Regions from separate parts of the Anaerobacillus sp. ABA4_114 genome, predicted to be linked through region 3. Evidence: predicted binding sites of a transcription regulator. Region 3 holds the regulator's gene; each other region holds the start of a gene.
The links. Region 3 encodes Rex, which represses fermentation and respiration genes when NADH is low (regulators of the CRP and FNR family bind a similar motif). Its sites were predicted from a motif close to TTGTGAAATATTTCACAA; they were not measured.
Positions count from the first base shown of each region.

Region 1: ACXAEY_RS04310 (L-lactate dehydrogenase) is a predicted target of Rex. The motif match lies at 3,235-3,252, and genes of this name have one in related genera.
Region 2: qoxA (cytochrome aa3 quinol oxidase subunit II) is a predicted target of Rex. The motif match lies at 4,566-4,583, and genes of this name have one in related genera.

Region 1 covers NZ_JBSWUM010000001.1:882,195-888,094, reverse strand. The annotation lists gene sufD (Fe-S cluster assembly protein SufD) at 1-1,254, opposite strand, end outside; gene sufC (Fe-S cluster assembly ATPase SufC) at 1,273-2,058, opposite strand; gene ACXAEY_RS04320 (YuzK family famiily protein) at 2,376-2,516, opposite strand; gene ACXAEY_RS04315 (carboxymuconolactone decarboxylase family protein) at 2,775-3,146, opposite strand; gene ACXAEY_RS04310 (L-lactate dehydrogenase) at 3,309-4,259, shown strand; gene ACXAEY_RS04305 (MetQ/NlpA family ABC transporter substrate-binding protein) at 4,301-5,143, opposite strand; gene ACXAEY_RS04300 (methionine ABC transporter permease) at 5,167-5,835, opposite strand; gene ACXAEY_RS04295 (methionine ABC transporter ATP-binding protein) at 5,828-5,900, opposite strand, start outside.
Region 2 covers NZ_JBSWUM010000001.1:179,540-185,439, forward strand. The annotation lists gene ACXAEY_RS00845 (LacI family DNA-binding transcriptional regulator) at 1-478, shown strand, start outside; gene ACXAEY_RS00850 (sucrose-specific PTS transporter subunit IIBC) at 642-2,036, shown strand; gene ACXAEY_RS00855 (sucrose-6-phosphate hydrolase) at 2,099-3,553, shown strand; gene ACXAEY_RS00860 (SDR family NAD(P)-dependent oxidoreductase) at 3,589-4,380, opposite strand; gene qoxA (cytochrome aa3 quinol oxidase subunit II) at 4,718-5,728, shown strand; gene qoxB (cytochrome aa3 quinol oxidase subunit I) at 5,746-5,900, shown strand, end outside.
Region 3 covers NZ_JBSWUM010000001.1:3,937,515-3,943,414, reverse strand. The annotation lists gene ACXAEY_RS20405 (ABC-F family ATP-binding cassette domain-containing protein) at 1-1,397, opposite strand, end outside; gene moaC (cyclic pyranopterin monophosphate synthase MoaC) at 1,644-2,126, shown strand; gene ACXAEY_RS20395 (redox-sensing transcriptional repressor Rex) at 2,170-2,808, shown strand; gene ACXAEY_RS20390 (twin-arginine translocase TatA/TatE family subunit) at 2,836-3,018, shown strand; gene tatC (twin-arginine translocase subunit TatC) at 3,039-3,806, shown strand; gene ACXAEY_RS20380 (YdiK family protein) at 3,826-4,050, opposite strand; gene ACXAEY_RS20375 (CPBP family intramembrane glutamic endopeptidase) at 4,047-4,757, opposite strand; gene groES (co-chaperone GroES) at 5,099-5,386, shown strand; gene groL (chaperonin GroEL) at 5,435-5,900, shown strand, end outside.

The DNA.
Region 1 (5,900 bases), 3.1 Mb from region 3:
CGGAAGTTCGTTAATAACTGGAGCAAGGAAACCATGGATGATCAAACGTTCTGCTTCTTTACGGTTGATTCCGCGGCTTTGTAGATAGAAGAGCTGAAGTGGATCTACTTTACCTACAGATGCAGCATGTCCAGCCATTACGTCGTCTTCATCGATAAGAAGGATAGGGTTAGCGTCCCCTCTTGCCTTGCTGTTCATCATAAGAACGCGTTGAGTCTGGTCGCCGTTTGATTTTGTAGCGCCGTGCTCGATCTTTGTAACACCATTAAAGATTGCACTTGCACTTTCTTTTTGAACGCCATGAACGAGAAGAACACCTTCAGAGTTCTTACCATGGTGGAACATCTCATTGGTAAAGTTCTGTTTCTGATCACCGCGGCCAATCGTTACCGTCTTAGAATCACCATAAGAGCCGTCACCAACTAGGTTCGTTGAGTTCGTTGAAATCGTGTTTCCGTCATTCATCTGAGCAAGAGCCCAATCGATCTTACCATCACGCCCTACGTTCGCACGACGATTCACATACGTTGTAACACCTTTTGCAAAGTTATCGACTGAACCAAACGTTACGCGAGCATTTTGCCCAACGTGAACTTCAGCAATAATGTTAGCAACTGATTCAACGTCATGAGAATAAGATAGATAGTTCTCAACGTATGTTACTGAACTGTTATCTTCAGCAACGATGATCACGTGATTGAATAATCCTGCTTCAGGATCCTCTTGCCAGTATAGCGCTTGAACTGGAACGTCTACTTCCACGTTACGAGGTACATAAAGGAATGTTCCTCCATTAAGAAGTGCTGTATGAAGTGCTGTTAAACGATGCTCATCGACTTTCATAACATCTTTCATGAAGTACTTCTCAACAAGCTCACTATGGTTTTGTACAGCCGTTAAGATGTCTGTAAAAATAACACCTTTATTTTTAAGCTCATCAGAAAGCTGTTTGAAAACTGGCGTTGAGTTACGATGCACGAGAAGGTTACCAGATTGCTGGTCTTTGGCAACCAGTTCTTTAATATCTTCAGGAAGTTCATCCAATGAAGAAATACCTTCTGTCTGTACATCGTGCTTAAACGAAGTGAAATTAAATTTATCTATTTTCGTCTTATCAGGTTTTGGCATAGGTAGGTCTGCTGACTTCTCTAGTGCCATTAGGCGAAGCTGAGTAAGCCACTGTGGCTCTTGTCGCTTCTCTGAAAAAGACCGAACATAATCTTGATCGAATGCAATCTTCGTATCCACTGACATTGTCATCCTCCTTACTGCTTACGCTTCTTGGCCAACTGTTTCGTCTTTGATACCTAGTTCTTCTTTAATCCAATCGTAACCTTCTGCTTCAAGACGCTGAGCTAGTTCAGCTCCGCCTGACTTCACGATGCGTCCTTGCATCATTACGTGTACTTTATCTGGAGTAATATAGTTAAGAAGACGCTGATAGTGAGTGATGATCAAGCAACCGAACTCTTCGTTACGCATTGCATTAACACCTTTTGAAACAACTTTAAGAGCGTCGATATCTAGACCAGAATCAATCTCATCAAGAACTGCAATCTTTGGTTCTAGCATCATAAGTTGAAGAATTTCGTTACGCTTTTTCTCACCGCCTGAGAATCCTTCGTTAAGGTAACGCTGAGCAAATTCTTCGCCCATATCAAGCTCAGCCATTTTGCTGTCTAGCTTTTTAATGAATTTCATAAGAGAAATTTCATCGCCTTCTTCACGACGAGCATTGATTGATGTACGTAGGAAATCAGCGTTTGTAACCCCGCTTACTTCACTTGGATATTGCATAGCAAGGAAGAGGCCCGCTTTCGCACGCTCATCAACTTCCATTTCAAGCACATCTTCATCATCAAGAAATACTTTACCTTGAGTGATTTCATATTTCGGATGTCCCATGATAGCGGAAGCAAGGGTAGATTTTCCTGTACCGTTCGGCCCCATTACTGCATGAATTTCGCCACCATTTATTTCAAGGTCTAGTCCCTTGATAATCTCTTTTCCTTCAATGGAAACATGAAGATTTTCAATCTTAAGAGTTGATGCTGCCATTTGTGAATACCTCCAATAACGTTTATACTATTCCTTCTTCCTTCCTTATTGTATTAGCTATAAGGTTTATGTCAAGGAATGTGTGCTGAGTCATTCTCAATCTATTTTCATTCTAATTTTATAACAAATCCAAACTATTATCAAGGAACGAGAAATGCGTCCTTAACTAGAGTTAACAACATCTATGTGTCCTATTCAGACTACAAATCTCACCCAAGAATAAGCGTATCATTTCCTTATAAGGGAAACAACGGATGTTGTACTCATTTCAAAATAAAAAACCAGTCAGCGACTGGTTTTTATAGCGTATTGCTGATTCATTTTTGCAATTTACGGTCGAATTCACTTACCAACATCAGACTTTGGCGATGATCCATGTCTCGATCGCGCTCTACTTGCATTCGTTTGTTAAAATTCCTGCTATATTCTGCGTATCCTACTCCGTGAGACTGGAACATTGCCTTTTCCATTTCAGGTGTGTGGTTTAACCGCAAGGGGCTAATAATGAATCAATCCTTTCAGTAATTGGTTATTTATTTACTCACTTAATTTACCACTTTAATACAGTCGCCTACAAATGCCATATACACCAATTACAAAGGAAATACCCTGCTCTTCTATGTTTTGAATATATTGAAAAGTATAAATCTTATCTTTCCTTCGTTTAAGAAGCAATTCCAATACTGTGCATATATATAATGGAAGAAACTCGTAGTTTAATGCTTCATTTGATTAAGATCCGTAATACATTCCTGAACGAGGGTTACAGCTTGACTCATGGAAGCTCCTCCACCAAAGGCTGCTGTTACTCCAACTGTCTCGAGGATTTCCTCTTCAGTGCACCCTTGATCTAAGCACCCTTTCGTATGATAAATGATGCAATATTCATCTTGAGAGAAAATCGAGATCCCAAGTGCAATCATCTGCTTTTCCTTCTTACTAACGGCACCTTCTCTAAAACAAGCTTCTGTAAATGCATTATATTTCTTTGCTATTTGGGGCATTTTCTCAGTAAAGACTCCAAGGCCTTCTTTGTAATCATGCAATGCTGTTTGTGCAAAATTTGTATTTTGTTGTTCCTGCGTCACGTCACATTCCTCCTTCAATTATTCAGAGTTAGTATGAGAAGACAATCACAATGCTATCCATAAATTTGAAGAGAAAAAATTAAAGGTTGTGTGAGAATTATCACATTAATGGAGGGAATAGTTCTTTACTATGTAACTATAAGAGCTAAAGGAGTGGATGATATGTTTGAAGGTAAAACAACACGAGTCGTTGTGATTGGAACAGGGTTCGTAGGGACTAGCTATGCATTTTCTTTACTTAATCAAGAAGTTGCAAATGAGCTCGTATTAATCGATGCCAATAAAGAGAAAGCTGAAGGAGAAGCAAGGGACCTTAATCATGGCCTTCCTTTTGGTGCGCAGATGAAAATTTGGGCAGGTGATTATAGTGACTGTCGTGATGCAGATATCGTCGTCATTGCGGCTGGAGCGAACCAAGCGCCAGGTGAAACAAGGTTAGATTTAATTGATAAAAACACCAAAATCTTCAAAACAATCGTGACGAATGTGATGTCTTACAATTTTGATGGAATTTTTATTGTCGCTACAAATCCAGTTGATATCCTAAGCTATGCAACTTGGAAGTTCTCTGGCCTCCCGAAAGAAAGGGTTATCGGATCAGGGACAATTCTTGATACTGCAAGATTTAGATATTTATTAGGGGAATACTTTGATGTAGATTCTAGAAATGTTCATGGATACATTTTAGGTGAACACGGAGATACTGAATTACCTGTGTGGAGCCACACAACGATCGGCAGCAGGCCCGTTCTTTCACTAATCAAAGATACCTCTGAAGGAAAAGCAGAACTTGATGCCCTGTTTGCAGATGTGCGTGATGCAGCCTACCACATCATCAATCGTAAAGGTGCGACACATTTCGGTATTGCGATGGGATTACTTCGATTAACCAAAGCCATCTTGCGTAACGAAAATTCTATTCTTACTATATCCACTCTATTAGAAGGTGAATACGGTTTAGAAGATCTCTATATTGGCGTACCTGCAATCGTCAATAGAAATGGTATTCGAGAAGTCATTGAACTTGATCTCACTCCTCAGGAAACTGAACAGCTTCAACACTCTGCAAAAACGCTTACTGACGCTATGAAACCGGTCCTTCTTTATAAATAGCACTAAAAAAAGGTTCTCCACAAAGGAGAACCTTTTTTGCTTTATTCATTTACTGGTACGACTGCTCCATCATATTCTTCTTTAATGAAGGTTTGAATTTCTTCTGAGCGTAGAACCTCAACAAGCGTTTTTACAGCTTCGTTACTTTCATCACCTTTGTTCACGGTGATCACGTTCACGTATGGAGAGTCCGAACCTTCAAGTGCTATTGCGTCTTCTTGTGGATTTAATCCAGCATCGATCGCATAGTTCGTGTTGATTAAAACAGCATCACCTTCACCTTGCTTATAGATCTGAGGAAGAAGGGAAGCTTCTACGTTTGTTTTAAAGGTAAGGTCTTTTGGATTTTCAGCGATATCTTCGACTTGTGCATCTGTTGGATCGATACCTTCTTTAATCTTGATCAAACCTTTCGCTTCTAGCAATTGAAGCATACGACCGTGGTCTGATACAGAGTTACTCATGATGATTTCTGCACCTTTAGGAAGTGCATCAAGGTTTTCATATTCCTGTGAATAGACACCGATCGGCTCGATATGAATCCCACCAGCGTTTACGAAATCATAGTTATCGTTTTCTTCCATTTGTAGCTCCATATAAGGCACTGTTTGGAAGTAGTTCGCATCTAACTCACCATTAGCGAGAGTTTTGTTCGGAAGAATGTAATCCTGGAAGCGCTCGATTTCAAGAGTAATTCCTTCTTCCTCAAGAAGCGGCTGTGCTTTTTCTAGGATTTCAGCGTGTGGAACGTTTGATGCACCAACAACTAGTTTCGTTTCTTCACTTTCTGATCCTGAGCCTTCACTGTTTCCACCGTTATTTGCTCCACAAGCCGCTAGAGCTGCAAGAGCAACAACTGACAAAAGTAGTAATAGTTTTTTCATGGTTTCTCTCTCCTTTTTTTATCTTATCTTTTATCCATAGCTCGCGTTGTAACATCTCCGATAACCTGAAGAACTGCTACAATAGCGAGAATTAATACAGTTGCGACAAGCGTCACGTCGGGATTATTTCGTTGGAAACCATCTAGATATGCAAGATCTCCTAATCCTCCAGCCCCAACGACACCTGCCATCGCTGTATAGCTCACTAGAGCGATCGCAGTTACTGTTATTCCTGAAATCAATGCTGGCATCGCTTCAGGAAGCAGTACTTTAAAAATAATCTGGCCATTCGTAGCCCCCATCGCTTGGGATGCTTCGATCACTCCCCTGTCTACTTCTCTTAGAGCGATCTCGACCATTCGTGCGTAAAATGGGGCAGCCCCTGCAATAAGTGCTGGCAATGCAGCATTAGCTCCCAGCATCGTACCAACAATATATACAGATAGTGGGATAAGCAAAATAATTAATATGATGAATGGAATCGAACGGAACAGGTTTACAATCCCTGCAACAAAACCGTTAATATATCGATTTTCCCAGACGTTTCCCTTTGAAGTTAAGAAAAGCAGCAGGCCGAGTCCAATGCCGAGTATAAACGTTGCGAACACAGAGATCGCGGTCATGTAGATCGTTTGTAATGCCGCTTCCCACATATCCTCCCAACGCACGTTAGGAAATAGTGAACTAAGCATTTGGAATCACCTCCACTTCTACTTTCTGCTCACGTGCATAGCTCAGTGCTTTGTCGATAGAAGAT
Region 2 (5,900 bases), 3.8 Mb from region 3:
TTCAAAAGGACATCAGCGCATAGGCTTCATTGGTGTGCAAGAAACCGATCATGCTGTTGGTGTTCTTCGTAAAGAGGGATACAAAGATGCAATGAAAAAACATAACCTATCGATCGATGAAGAGTGGATTCAGTATGGTGACTTCACATTTGAATCTGGGTATGAAGCAGCTGAAAGATTAACGAGTGGTACTAGCATGCCGTCAGCTATTTTGGCCGTAACTGACCGAATGGCGATCGGTGCGCTCGGGTGTTTGAAAGAGAAGGATATCCGAGTACCAGAGGACATGGCCGTCTTCGGAATTGGTGCATCTGATCTCTCAAAACATGTTACACCCGCTTTATCCACGGTTGATTATTTTAATGAAGATGCGGGACGTCAAACAGCGCAGCTCATTTTAAAGCAGCTAAAAGGAAAAAGCCTTGAAAACCAAAAAATTAAACTTAGTTATAGACTTATTGAAAGAGATAGTGTATAGTAGCAAATGAAAACGATACCATATCTTTTTCTACTGATGTGGAATCGTTCACACAAAATGATTCAATCTGGAAATAAGGAAAGAAGTTAGCGAGTGCTTGTAAGCGCTCGCAATAAAATAACCTTTGTGGAATCGATACCACATTTAGAAAGGAGTAAGGAAAATGGCTTCAAATAGAGAGATTGCACAAGAAGTAATCGATGCGATCGGAGGAGAAGAGAACATCCAATCTGTTGCACATTGCGCAACAAGACTCCGAATCATGGTCAAAGACAAAGAAAAGATCGATCAAGAAAGAGTAGAAAATATAGAAAAAGTAAAAGGTGCCTTTTACAATTCCGGTCAATACCAAGTTATTTTTGGTACGGGTACTGTGAACCGTATCTTCGATGAGGTATCTGCCCTCGGTTTAGCGGAAGCAACAAAATCGGAACAAAAAGAGGAAGCAGCTAAGCAAGGAAGCGCTTTTCAACGCGCGATCAGATCGTTCGGGGACGTATTTGTTCCAATCATTCCAGCTCTTGTAGCTACTGGTTTATTCATGGGACTACGTGGACTCGTTCTTCAAGAAGAAATACTCGCATTGTTTGGGTTAACGCCTGGTGATATTTCAGATAACTTCGTATTGTTCACCCAAGTGCTTACGGATACAGCGTTTATCTTCCTGCCAGCGCTAGTAGCATGGTCAACGTTCAGGGTGTTCGGGGGAAATCCTACAATTGGACTTGTCCTTGGTTTGATGCTCGTAACGCCAGCCCTTCCAAATGCTTGGGAGGTAGCGGCAGGAAATGCTGAGCCTCTTAAATTCCTTGGCTTTATCCCAGTAGTTGGGTATCAGGGATCGGTTATTCCAGCATTCGTAGCAGGTTTAATCGGTGCGAAACTTGAGAAACGGATTCGAAAGATGGTTCCTGAATCACTAGATTTAATATTAACGCCGTTTCTAGTATTACTGATCATGATTACCCTATCACTGTTTGCAATTGGACCGATCTTCCACACAGTTGAAGAGTACATCATGGATGGAACTGTATTTATTCTTGATCTTCCGTTTGGTCTAAGTGGCTTGATCATTGGATTCTTCCACCAGATCATCGTTATCACAGGTGTGCATCATATCTTTAACTTCCTAGAGATTCAGCTTTTTGAGAATCTTGGTTTTAACCCGTTTAACCCGATCATTTCAGCAGCGATCGCAGCACAGGGTGGTGCTGCACTTGCAGTCGGTATGAAGACGAAGTCTAAGAAACTTAAGGCACTTGCGTTACCATCATCGCTTTCTGCTTTCTTAGGAATTACTGAACCAGCGATTTTCGGTGTGAACCTTCGCTACATGAAGCCGTTCGTAATGGGACTGATCGGCGGAGCGGTAGGTGGATTCCTCGCTTCATTATTCAAGTTAAAAGCTACAGGACTTGCTGTAACAGTTATTCCAGGTACGCTATTGTTCTTGAACAGCCAAATCTTCCTTTATATTCTTGTAAATGTAATCGCGATTGGAATTGCCTTCGCCTTAACGTGGATTTTTGGCTTCAAAGATAGCATGCTAGATAAATAATTTTTATGAAGGGGGTCTGCCTAGACTCCCTTTTACAAATATAAACGAGTTAGGTGATCGAAATGACAACTAGAAATGAGGAACTAATTCAGTTAGCGATTGAAGACATGGAGGTGCACAGAGACACGGTGATGTCTGATCCGCACCTTCCGCACTTCCACCTTATGCCGCCTGTTGGACTTCTTAATGATCCAAATGGTTTTATTCAGTGGAATGGGGAATATCACGTCTTTTTCCAATGGATGCCATTTAAAACAGGACATGGTGCTAAGTTCTGGGGTCATTACACATCAAATGATTTAGTGAATTGGACATTGCGTTCCCCGGCATTGTCTCCAGGTGACTGGTTCGACAAAGATGGATGTTATTCAGGTAGTGCGATATGCCATGACGATAAAATGTTGCTGTTTTATACAGGTAACGTGAAAGATGAAAACGGAAATCGTGAAAGTTATCAATGTATTGCAGAGTCGAGCGATGGTATTCATTTTAAGAAAAATGGTGTGGTGCTTGATTTGCCAGAAGGATACACGGCACACTTCCGAGATCCTAAGGTGTGGAAGCATGAAGATACTTGGTACATGGTGATTGGCGCACAAAATAACAAAGAAGAAGGGCGAGTTGTCCTATTCGAATCAACTGACCTTCGAAACTGGAGTCTGAAGGGTGATGTTACAGCATCCAAACACAAGAAGCTTGGTGAATTTGGATTCATGTGGGAATGCCCGGATCTATTTCACTTAGATGGAAGCGATGTACTGCTCTTTTCCCCTCAAGGTCTTAAACCAGAAGGTTACGCTTATCAAAACGTATATCAAACAGGTTATCTTTCAGGAAAGCTCGATTATAAAACAGGGCGCCTTGATCATGATGGCTTTACTGAGCTCGATCGAGGATTTGAATTTTATGCACCTCAAACGACCGAGGATGAAGAAGGTAGACGTCTCCTTATCGGATGGATGGGTGTACCGGAACAGGATGAAGAGCATCATCCGACGAGAAAACATAAATGGATTCATACGCTGACGATTCCTCGGGAGCTTCACTACCGAGACGGAAAGCTGATTCAACTACCGGTGGAAGAGCTAAACGACATGCGTCAGAGCAAAACGGAAGTTGAAGTGAGCCTCTACAATGAGCAGATGGAGCGAGAAGAGCTCAATGGCAAGGTATATGAATTGCTCGTCAACGTAAAAGAGGTAAAGGGATCTTTCTCGGTTGTGTTTAGAAACGCAGCAGAGATGGTATACAATGCTGATGAAAAGCTGCTTACTTTTAAACGGAATAGCTTTGTTGATGGAACGGAAGAGTCTAGAAGCTGTAAGATCGATTCTGTTACACAACTGCGTTTTTACGTGGATTCTTCATCAATCGAGGTGTTTACCAACGGTGGGGAAGAAGTTTTCACTTCGCGCTACTTTCCTTCTGAAGAAGATGAGAGCCTTCTATTTAAATCCGAAGGTAATACTAAGATTGATGTAACGAAATGGAACATTAAGAACCATATCACCATATAAAATGAAAGAGCCTGGCCGAATGGCCAGGCTTTTTGTTATATAGATCGAATAATGCCGCCTTCAACTCGTTGAGCTGATCCATTGATCGCTGAAGATAATGGGGATGCGAGGTATGCCACTGTGTTTGCAACTTCTTCTACTGTTGCGAAGCGTTGGATAAGAGATGTTGGTTCATTGTCTTTGAAATAATCTTTCGTAAATTGCTCTAGATCTTTATTCTCTTCTGCAGCAGCGCCTTTCATGAAGCCAGCTACCCCCTCAGTCCAGGTTGGTCCTGGTAAAACGGAGTTAACAGTAACGTTCGTTCCTTTCGTCGTTTCAGCAAGGCCACGTGAGAGGCTGATCATCGCACCTTTTGAAACGGAATATGGAATCATTTGAGAAAGTGGTTTTACTCCCGCTTCACTTGCGATGTTCAACACTCTTCCTGAATTCCTTTCAAGCATAGATGGCAGGAAGTTTCGAGTAAGTCTCACTGCACTGATGACATTTGTTTGGAAATAAGTCATCCATTCTTCATCTGTCACTTGATCGAACGGTTTGACTTCGAACATTCCCATATTGTTAACAAGAATATCTACTGCGCCGTGTTTGTGTACTTCTTCAACAAAACGCTCACTTTCATCCTGTAGTGAAAGGTCTGCTGCAATGCCGTACACCTCTCCGAATGAAGATAGCTCTTCAACCACACTATCTACACGTTCCTTTGAACGACCATTGACGATGACGTTTGCTCCTTCTTTAAGCAATACCTCGGCGATACCTTTTCCGATTCCAGAAGTAGAGCCCGTAACGACAGCTAGCTTATTTTTCATTTGTAAATCCATGATAATCTCCTTTCAAACACCCTTTGTTCCTCGACAACTGTATCAAACAATAATACAGTTGTTCAATAAACTTGCCTACCCTAGGAAAAACTCGCCTACTAAGGTTAAAAAATTCCACAATTATGTACAAAGTTTGTACGAAATGTGTCGAAAAAGTGATAGAAACTTGAGCAACTTTTGACACATTGTGATGTGTATCACATTTTTATTATTGCCCTGCTAGAATAATAGTTGATACTGCGAAGCACTGTCATTAAGCGGTTTTATCAGGTTGAAATTATGATTTTACTATAGAGAAAGAAAGGAAGGTGGCCTTGCGGTGAAGCGAATAAAGTCGATGCTAGCTTTCGCCCTGTTCATGTCTGTCATTGTTCTGAGCGGCTGTAGCAACTTAACTGTGCTTGATCCAAAAGGACCCGTAGCGGAACAACAAGCAAATCTGATTCTTTTCTCCATTGGATTAATGCTGTTTATAGTTGTTGTCGTTTTCGTTCTGTTTACAGTCATACTTGTAAAATATAGAGAGCGAAAAAGCGGACCTGAATATGAACCTCCAGAAATTGAAGGAAATGTATTCTTAGAAATTGTTTGGACGGTCATCCCTATTATTATTTTGATTGCTCTTGCAATCCCAACAGTAAAAACAATCTATGCGTTAGAAGAGCCTCCTGAAGCAACGGCTCACAAAGAACCTGTTGTTATTCATGCGACTTCAGTGGATTGGAAGTGGGTGTTTAGCTACCCGGAGGAGGATATCGAAACGGTTAACTACATCCATATCCCAGAAGATCGTCCTATTTTGTTCAAGCTTGCTTCTGCAGATTCCATGGGTTCATTCTGGATTCCATCATTAGGTGGTCAGGAATATACAATGGCCGGAATGATGACAGAACTTTATTTACAAGCAGATGAACCGGGAGAGTATCGAGGCCGGAACTCGAATTTCACAGGAGAAGGCTTCTCAGAGCAGGTATTTACAGTTACAGCTCAAACGGAAGAAGAGTATGCAGAATGGGTTGACGAGGCACAGGACGCGCCTGAATTAACTCAAGACAAATACAACGAGCTGATGTTAAAAAGTCATACAGATGAAATGACGTTCTCCTCAACGCACCTTAAATGGGTCGACCACGGTATGGATGCAGAATATGCAACAAGAGTAAGGAATGGTCTCCCGTTAGATGAGTATAAAGAAGGAAATTCTCATGGATCTCACGGTGGACATGAGGGTCACGACGAACATAAAGATCACAAAGATCATGAAAGTCATGACAGCCATGAAGGACATGAAAACCATGATGAACATTCGAAATCTGAAGATAAAGGCACTCACTCTGAGTCGCACTAAGGAAGGAGGAAGTCACCATGAAATGGGATGAGTTTTTCGTCACAGGTGATCCACTTATATATGGTGCCGATGTTTCTATTGCGTTAACGATGATCGGCGTCATTTTTGTTCTGACATATTTCAAGAAATGGAAGTGGCTTTGGACAGAGTGGCTCACGACTGTTGACCATAA
Region 3 (5,900 bases):
GACTTTTGCATCATCAGCTTAGAGAGCGCGAGTCTACCTTTTTCTCCACCGCTTAGTTCGGATACAATCTTCAATACATCATCGCCGCTGAAAAGGAAGCGGCCTAATACTGCACGGATATCCTTTTCATCGGTTAATGGGAAGTCATCCCATAGTTCGTTAAGGACAGTTTTATTGGATGTGAGATTCGTTTGCTCCTGATCATAGAACCCGACCTGAACATTACTTCCGAAGTTTAAATCTCCGCCTAGGAGGGTTTTTCCTGAGACGATCGCCTGCAGCAGCGTCGATTTTCCGATTCCGTTCGGACCAACGAGTGCAACGCTTTCCTGGCGTTTCAAGTCGAACGTAAGCTGATCGTTGATCACCGTATCCGGGTAGCCGATCGATAACTCTCGCACACTCAGTACATCGTTACCTGTTTGCTTGTCGATCCTAAACGAAATGTTGGCTGATTTCTCATCGCCTTTTGGCTTATCGATCCGCTCCATCTTTTCAAGCTGCTTTCTTCTACTTTGAGCACGCTTTGTCGTAGAGGCGCGGACGATGTTTTTCTGAACAAAGTCTTCTAGTTTTGCGATTTCCTTTTGCTGCTTCTCAAACTCTTTAAGCTGCTGCTCATAGCGCCGATCTTTCTCTTCTAAATAGAAGCTATAATTTCCTTCGAATCGTTCTGCACGGTTTCTTGAGATCTCATATACCTTGTTCACGATTTTATCGAGAAAATAGCGGTCGTGAGAAACGATGAGGATGGCACCTGTGTAGCCTGTTAAATAACCCTCGAGCCATGTGAGTGTTTGGATATCAAGATGGTTTGTCGGCTCATCCAGAATGAGTAGCTCAGGTTTTGTAAGTAAGAGTTTACCGAGCGCCAGGCGCGTCTTTTGCCCTCCACTTAGACTAGAAATCGGTGTTTTATAATCGAAATCTTTGAAGTTAAGCCCGTGAAGGACCGTACGAATATCCGCTTCGTATTTGTAGCCGCCTTTGTCTTTGAAAGCGACCTGAAGCTGGTCATATTCTTTCATGATACGCTGGTATTCCTGCTCATTTTCATAGATAGATGGGTCACCCATCTTCTCTTCGTACCGTCGAAGTTCTTTTTCCATACGACGTAGTTCTTCAAAGACGCTAAGCATTTCATCCCAGATCGATAGGTTCGATTCGAGGCCCGTGTCCTGAGCCATGTATCCAATCCGTACATCTTTCGGTTTGATGATATCTCCTGAATCATAGGAGAGCTGCCCTGTGATGAGTTTTAGAAGAGTAGACTTTCCGGCACCGTTTCGACCAACGAGTGCCACACGGTCTCTCGATTGTACTTCTAGCTTAATATTAGATAAAATAGGGTCAGCACCAAATGATTTTGATACGCCATTTACTTGTAGTGCGATCATTGTTTGTTCACCTCGAATTTCTCTCTTCTCGTTGTATGTTGAATCGAGCGATTTGCTTGATCTACCATTCGATTACGTTCCTTTAAGTTTATCGTAGTGAGGACAAGGTGGGCAACTACAGGAATGTTCATTAAATGGTAATAAAAATTCTTGTTAAAAAACAGCAAAAAGGATAGAAATGGTGTATAGTCACAAGTAGCAGCATTCCATTTAACCTTCTATCATCTATAGAAGAAAGGGGCAGCCATGAGTTCATTTACTCATTTTAATAAAGAAGGCCGCGCACAGATGGTCGATATTACAGAGAAAACTCCGACTGCTCGTACAGCGGTTGCCAAAACGAGCGTGAAGGTTAGTGAAGAAATTTATACTGGTATCAAAGACGGAAATATGAAGAAAGGCGATGTGCTTCAAGTCGCCCAAATTGCCGGGATTATGGCAGCAAAAAAAACGTCTGATCTCATCCCTATGTGTCATCCGATAGCGCTTTCTGGCGTTGACCTTCATTTCGACTGGGAAGTGAGCGCTTCCTTTTATGAGCTTACGATTGAAGCTCATGTGAAAACAAAAGGAAGTACCGGAGTAGAAATGGAAGCGCTGACGGCAGCATCAGCGGCGGCATTAACCGTGTACGATATGTGCAAAGCGCTGGATAAAGGCATCGTTATCGGGGAAACCTATCTCCTTACAAAAACAGGGGGAAAAAGCGGGGATTACAAGCGCGAGTAGGACAACCATAGATTGAGCGCGGAGGTCAATGTGGAGGGTGTTTATGGATATTGATCAAACAAAAATTCCGCAAGCGACAGCAAAACGACTGCCGCTCTATTATCGCTATTTAAAAAATCTTAGTGCATCTGGTAAACAGCGGGTAAGTTCTGCTGAATTGAGCGATGCGATAAAGGTAGATTCTGCTACCATACGAAGAGATTTTAGTTATTTCGGTGCTCTTGGTAAAAAAGGGTATGGGTATAATGTTCATTATCTGTTATCTTTCTTTAGTAAGACCCTAGATCAAGATGAAACGACCAGGGTAGCTCTAGTAGGAGTAGGTAACCTTGGGACAGCGTTTCTGCACTACAATTTCATTAAGAATAACAATACGAAGATCGAACTGGCATTTGATGCGGATGCTGCAAAAGTAAACCAAGAAATTGGTGGTATTCCGGTTTACCATATCGATCAGTTTAAAGAACAGGTGAAGAAGAACGACATCTCAGTCGTTATCCTTACAGTACCCGTTCATGCTGCTCAGTCGATTGCAGATCAGATGGACGAGGCTGGAATTAAAGGGATTCTGAACTTTACGCCAGCACGTTTGACCGTACCAGATCATATTCGAGTGCACCATATTGATCTGGCTGTTGAACTGCAGGCTCTCGTGTATTTTATGAAGCATTATCCTGTATAAACTTACAATCTTAAGGAGGTGACACGCATGGGAATGGGTGGCGCAAGTATCGCTCTAGTTGCAGTTGTTGCTTTGATCATTTTTGGACCTAAGAAACTACCTGAGCTTGGTAAAGCAGCAGGTAACACACTTCGTGAGTTCAAGAACGCAACAAAAGGTCTAGCAGATGACGACGATGATACGAACGATAAGAAAAAAAACGAACAGTAATCGGTTAGGACGGATAGGGAATGGATGAACAAAAACAATCCATCTATGATCACATAGAAGAATTAAGAAAACGAATCATCATCACAGTCGTCGTCTTAATTCTCTCCTTTATTGCGGGACTATTCATCGCAAAGCCGGTCATCGTCTTTCTCCAGAATGCTCCTGAAGCACAGGGGATTCCGATGAACGCTTTTACATTAACAGACCCGTTAAAGGTTTATTTCAGCTTTGCGTTCCTGGTTGCTTTCATTATGACATCGCCCATCGCTCTCTATCAGCTATGGGCTTTTGTTTCGCCAGGACTTTATGATAATGAACGGAAAGTAACGTTATCGTATATCCCAGCAGTCTTTCTCCTCTTTCTTGGAGGAGTTTCATTTTCATATTTCGTCCTGTTTCCTTTTGTCATCGACTTTGTCGGGAATTTGGCAGAAAGCCTCAACATTCAGGAAATGTACGGCGCAAATCAATACTTCACTTTCTTGTTTCAGTTAACGTTACCATTTGGCTTTGTGTTTCAGCTGCCTGTGATCGTTCTTTTCTTTACAAGACTCGGAATTTTAAATCCTGCCATGCTTGTACAGATTAGGAGATACGCGTATTTTGGACTCCTCGTCATAGCGGGAATGATCACACCGCCTGAAATTATTTCACACCTCATGGTTTCGGTACCACTGTTTTTACTATATGAATTCAGCATTCTTGTGTCTCGCTATGGTTATAGAAAGAGACTACAAGCAGAGGCGAAGCGTCAATTGGAAGAGCAGGATTCGGAACAGGAAGCATAACAAAAGCGATAGGATAGCCCTATCGCTTTTTGTTTTGATCTTTTTTCTTCAGTTGATTGATTTTCTTTTTAAGTAAAAAGAAGCGAATGGAGTAAGCGAAATCAACTGTGGCGAGCACCATCAGTAGTATCGTCCAAAGGCTCCACATATCTGCATCAGAACGGGCGCTTTGAATCGCAAGGTACGTGAAGATCGAACCGAGCCCTGCGTAGAAAAACCCCATTAGAGTTGGTGAAAATCTCATGTAAGTACTCCTCCAATAAATGATTGCATTTGTTCCGCTTTCTTCTGTAGTTCTGCTAGATCATCTGCAAAGAAGATGTTAATTAAGACAACAATCGTATTCATCGTCATATGAGCGACAATCGGTACGATCAACCGCTTCGTTTTTACATATAGAAACGCGAACGTAAGTCCCATCGCAGTATAAACAAGGATGTGGTCGAAATCCAAATGGATGGCTGCAAAGATAACCGAACTCGCGATTCCAGCGATCCAAAAGTTAAACCGTGTATAGAGTGCCCCGAAAATCACTTTTCTAAAGACGATCTCTTCAAGAATTGGGCCAATGATCGCTATTACAAGGATGAAGATCGGTGATGCCTTCGCAACATCCATCAGCATCTCTGTATTTTCTGATCCAGGTTCGATTCCGAATAAATTGACTTCGATCATCGCTGCGATAATTTGAGCAAAGTAAGCCATGAAGATACCAAGAATGCTCCAGCTTACCGCTTTCCCTGCTGATACGCGGGTAGAACGTTCAAACGGCTCGTCAGGAGTTGAGCGGAGTAGAAACAGCATGATGATGAGTGCTGTAAAAAAGCTCACAACCGAGTAGCTTACGACTGGGTTCGGAACATCTAGGGATTGAAATAGTTTTGCACCCGGATATCCGGAAAGCTGCATAACAATATAAGTAATTAAGATAGTCCAATAGTGTTTTGCCAAGAAGCATAACTCCTTTTAGTGGTTTGCATGCCTAGATAAAGGCATTTTGCATACTTGTATTAGTTTAACACATTTAGGAATGGGAATGCCCTTTAGAAGAGTTTCGAAACAGTGACGAATCTGAAGAGGGAATGTTCTGATAACTAGTACGTAAGTCTTATCTTTTATTTGGAAGAAGTTGATAAATAAAGGAATGCAAATTTTCTGTTAAAAAAATCAACTTTACTACTTGCAAAAGAATAGCGAAATATTTTATTATATACATGTGTTAGCACTCGCCTATGTTGAGTGCTAACAGAAACAATACAAACCATTAATATCCACTGAGGAGGGTGTTTGAGTTGTTAAAGCCTTTAGGTGATCGCGTAGTAGTAGAACCAATTCAATTAGAAGAAAAAACGTCTAGTGGAATCGTACTTCCTGATTCTGCAAAAGAAAAGCCTCAAGAAGGTCGCATTGTATCTGTAGGTAGCGGTGTGTTAACTGATTCTGGCGAGCGTGTAGCTCTTGAAGTTTCAGAAGGCGATGCAGTTATTTACAGTAAGTATGCTGGTACTGAAGTGAAATATGACGGTAAAGAATATTTAATTCTTCGTGAAAACGATATTCTTGCAGTTGTAAGCAAGTAATACAACCACTCAAATAAAATAAGAACTACATAAATTGGAGGGTAACAAATGGCTAAAGATATTAAGTTTAGTGAAGAAGCCCGTCGCTCAATGCTTCGCGGTGTTGATTCTCTTGCAAACGCAGTAAAAGTTACACTCGGTCCAAAAGGACGTAACGTGGTACTAGAGAAGAAGTTCGGTTCTCCTCTTATCACAAATGACGGTGTAACGATCGCGAAAGAAATTGAACTTGAAGATGCATTCGAAAACATGGGTGCTAAGCTTGTAGCAGAAGTAGCAAGCAAGACGAATGACGTTGCTGGTGACGGTACAACAACTGCAACGGTTCTTGCACAAGCAATGGTTCGTGAAGGACTTAAAAACGTTGCTTCTGGTGCTAACCCAATGGTTATCCGTAAAGGAATCGAAAAAGCAACAAAAGCTGCTGTTGATGAGCTTAAGAAAATTTCTAAGCCAATCGAAGGTAAAGAGTCAATCGCACAAGTTGCGTCTATCTCTGCTGCTGACGAAGAAG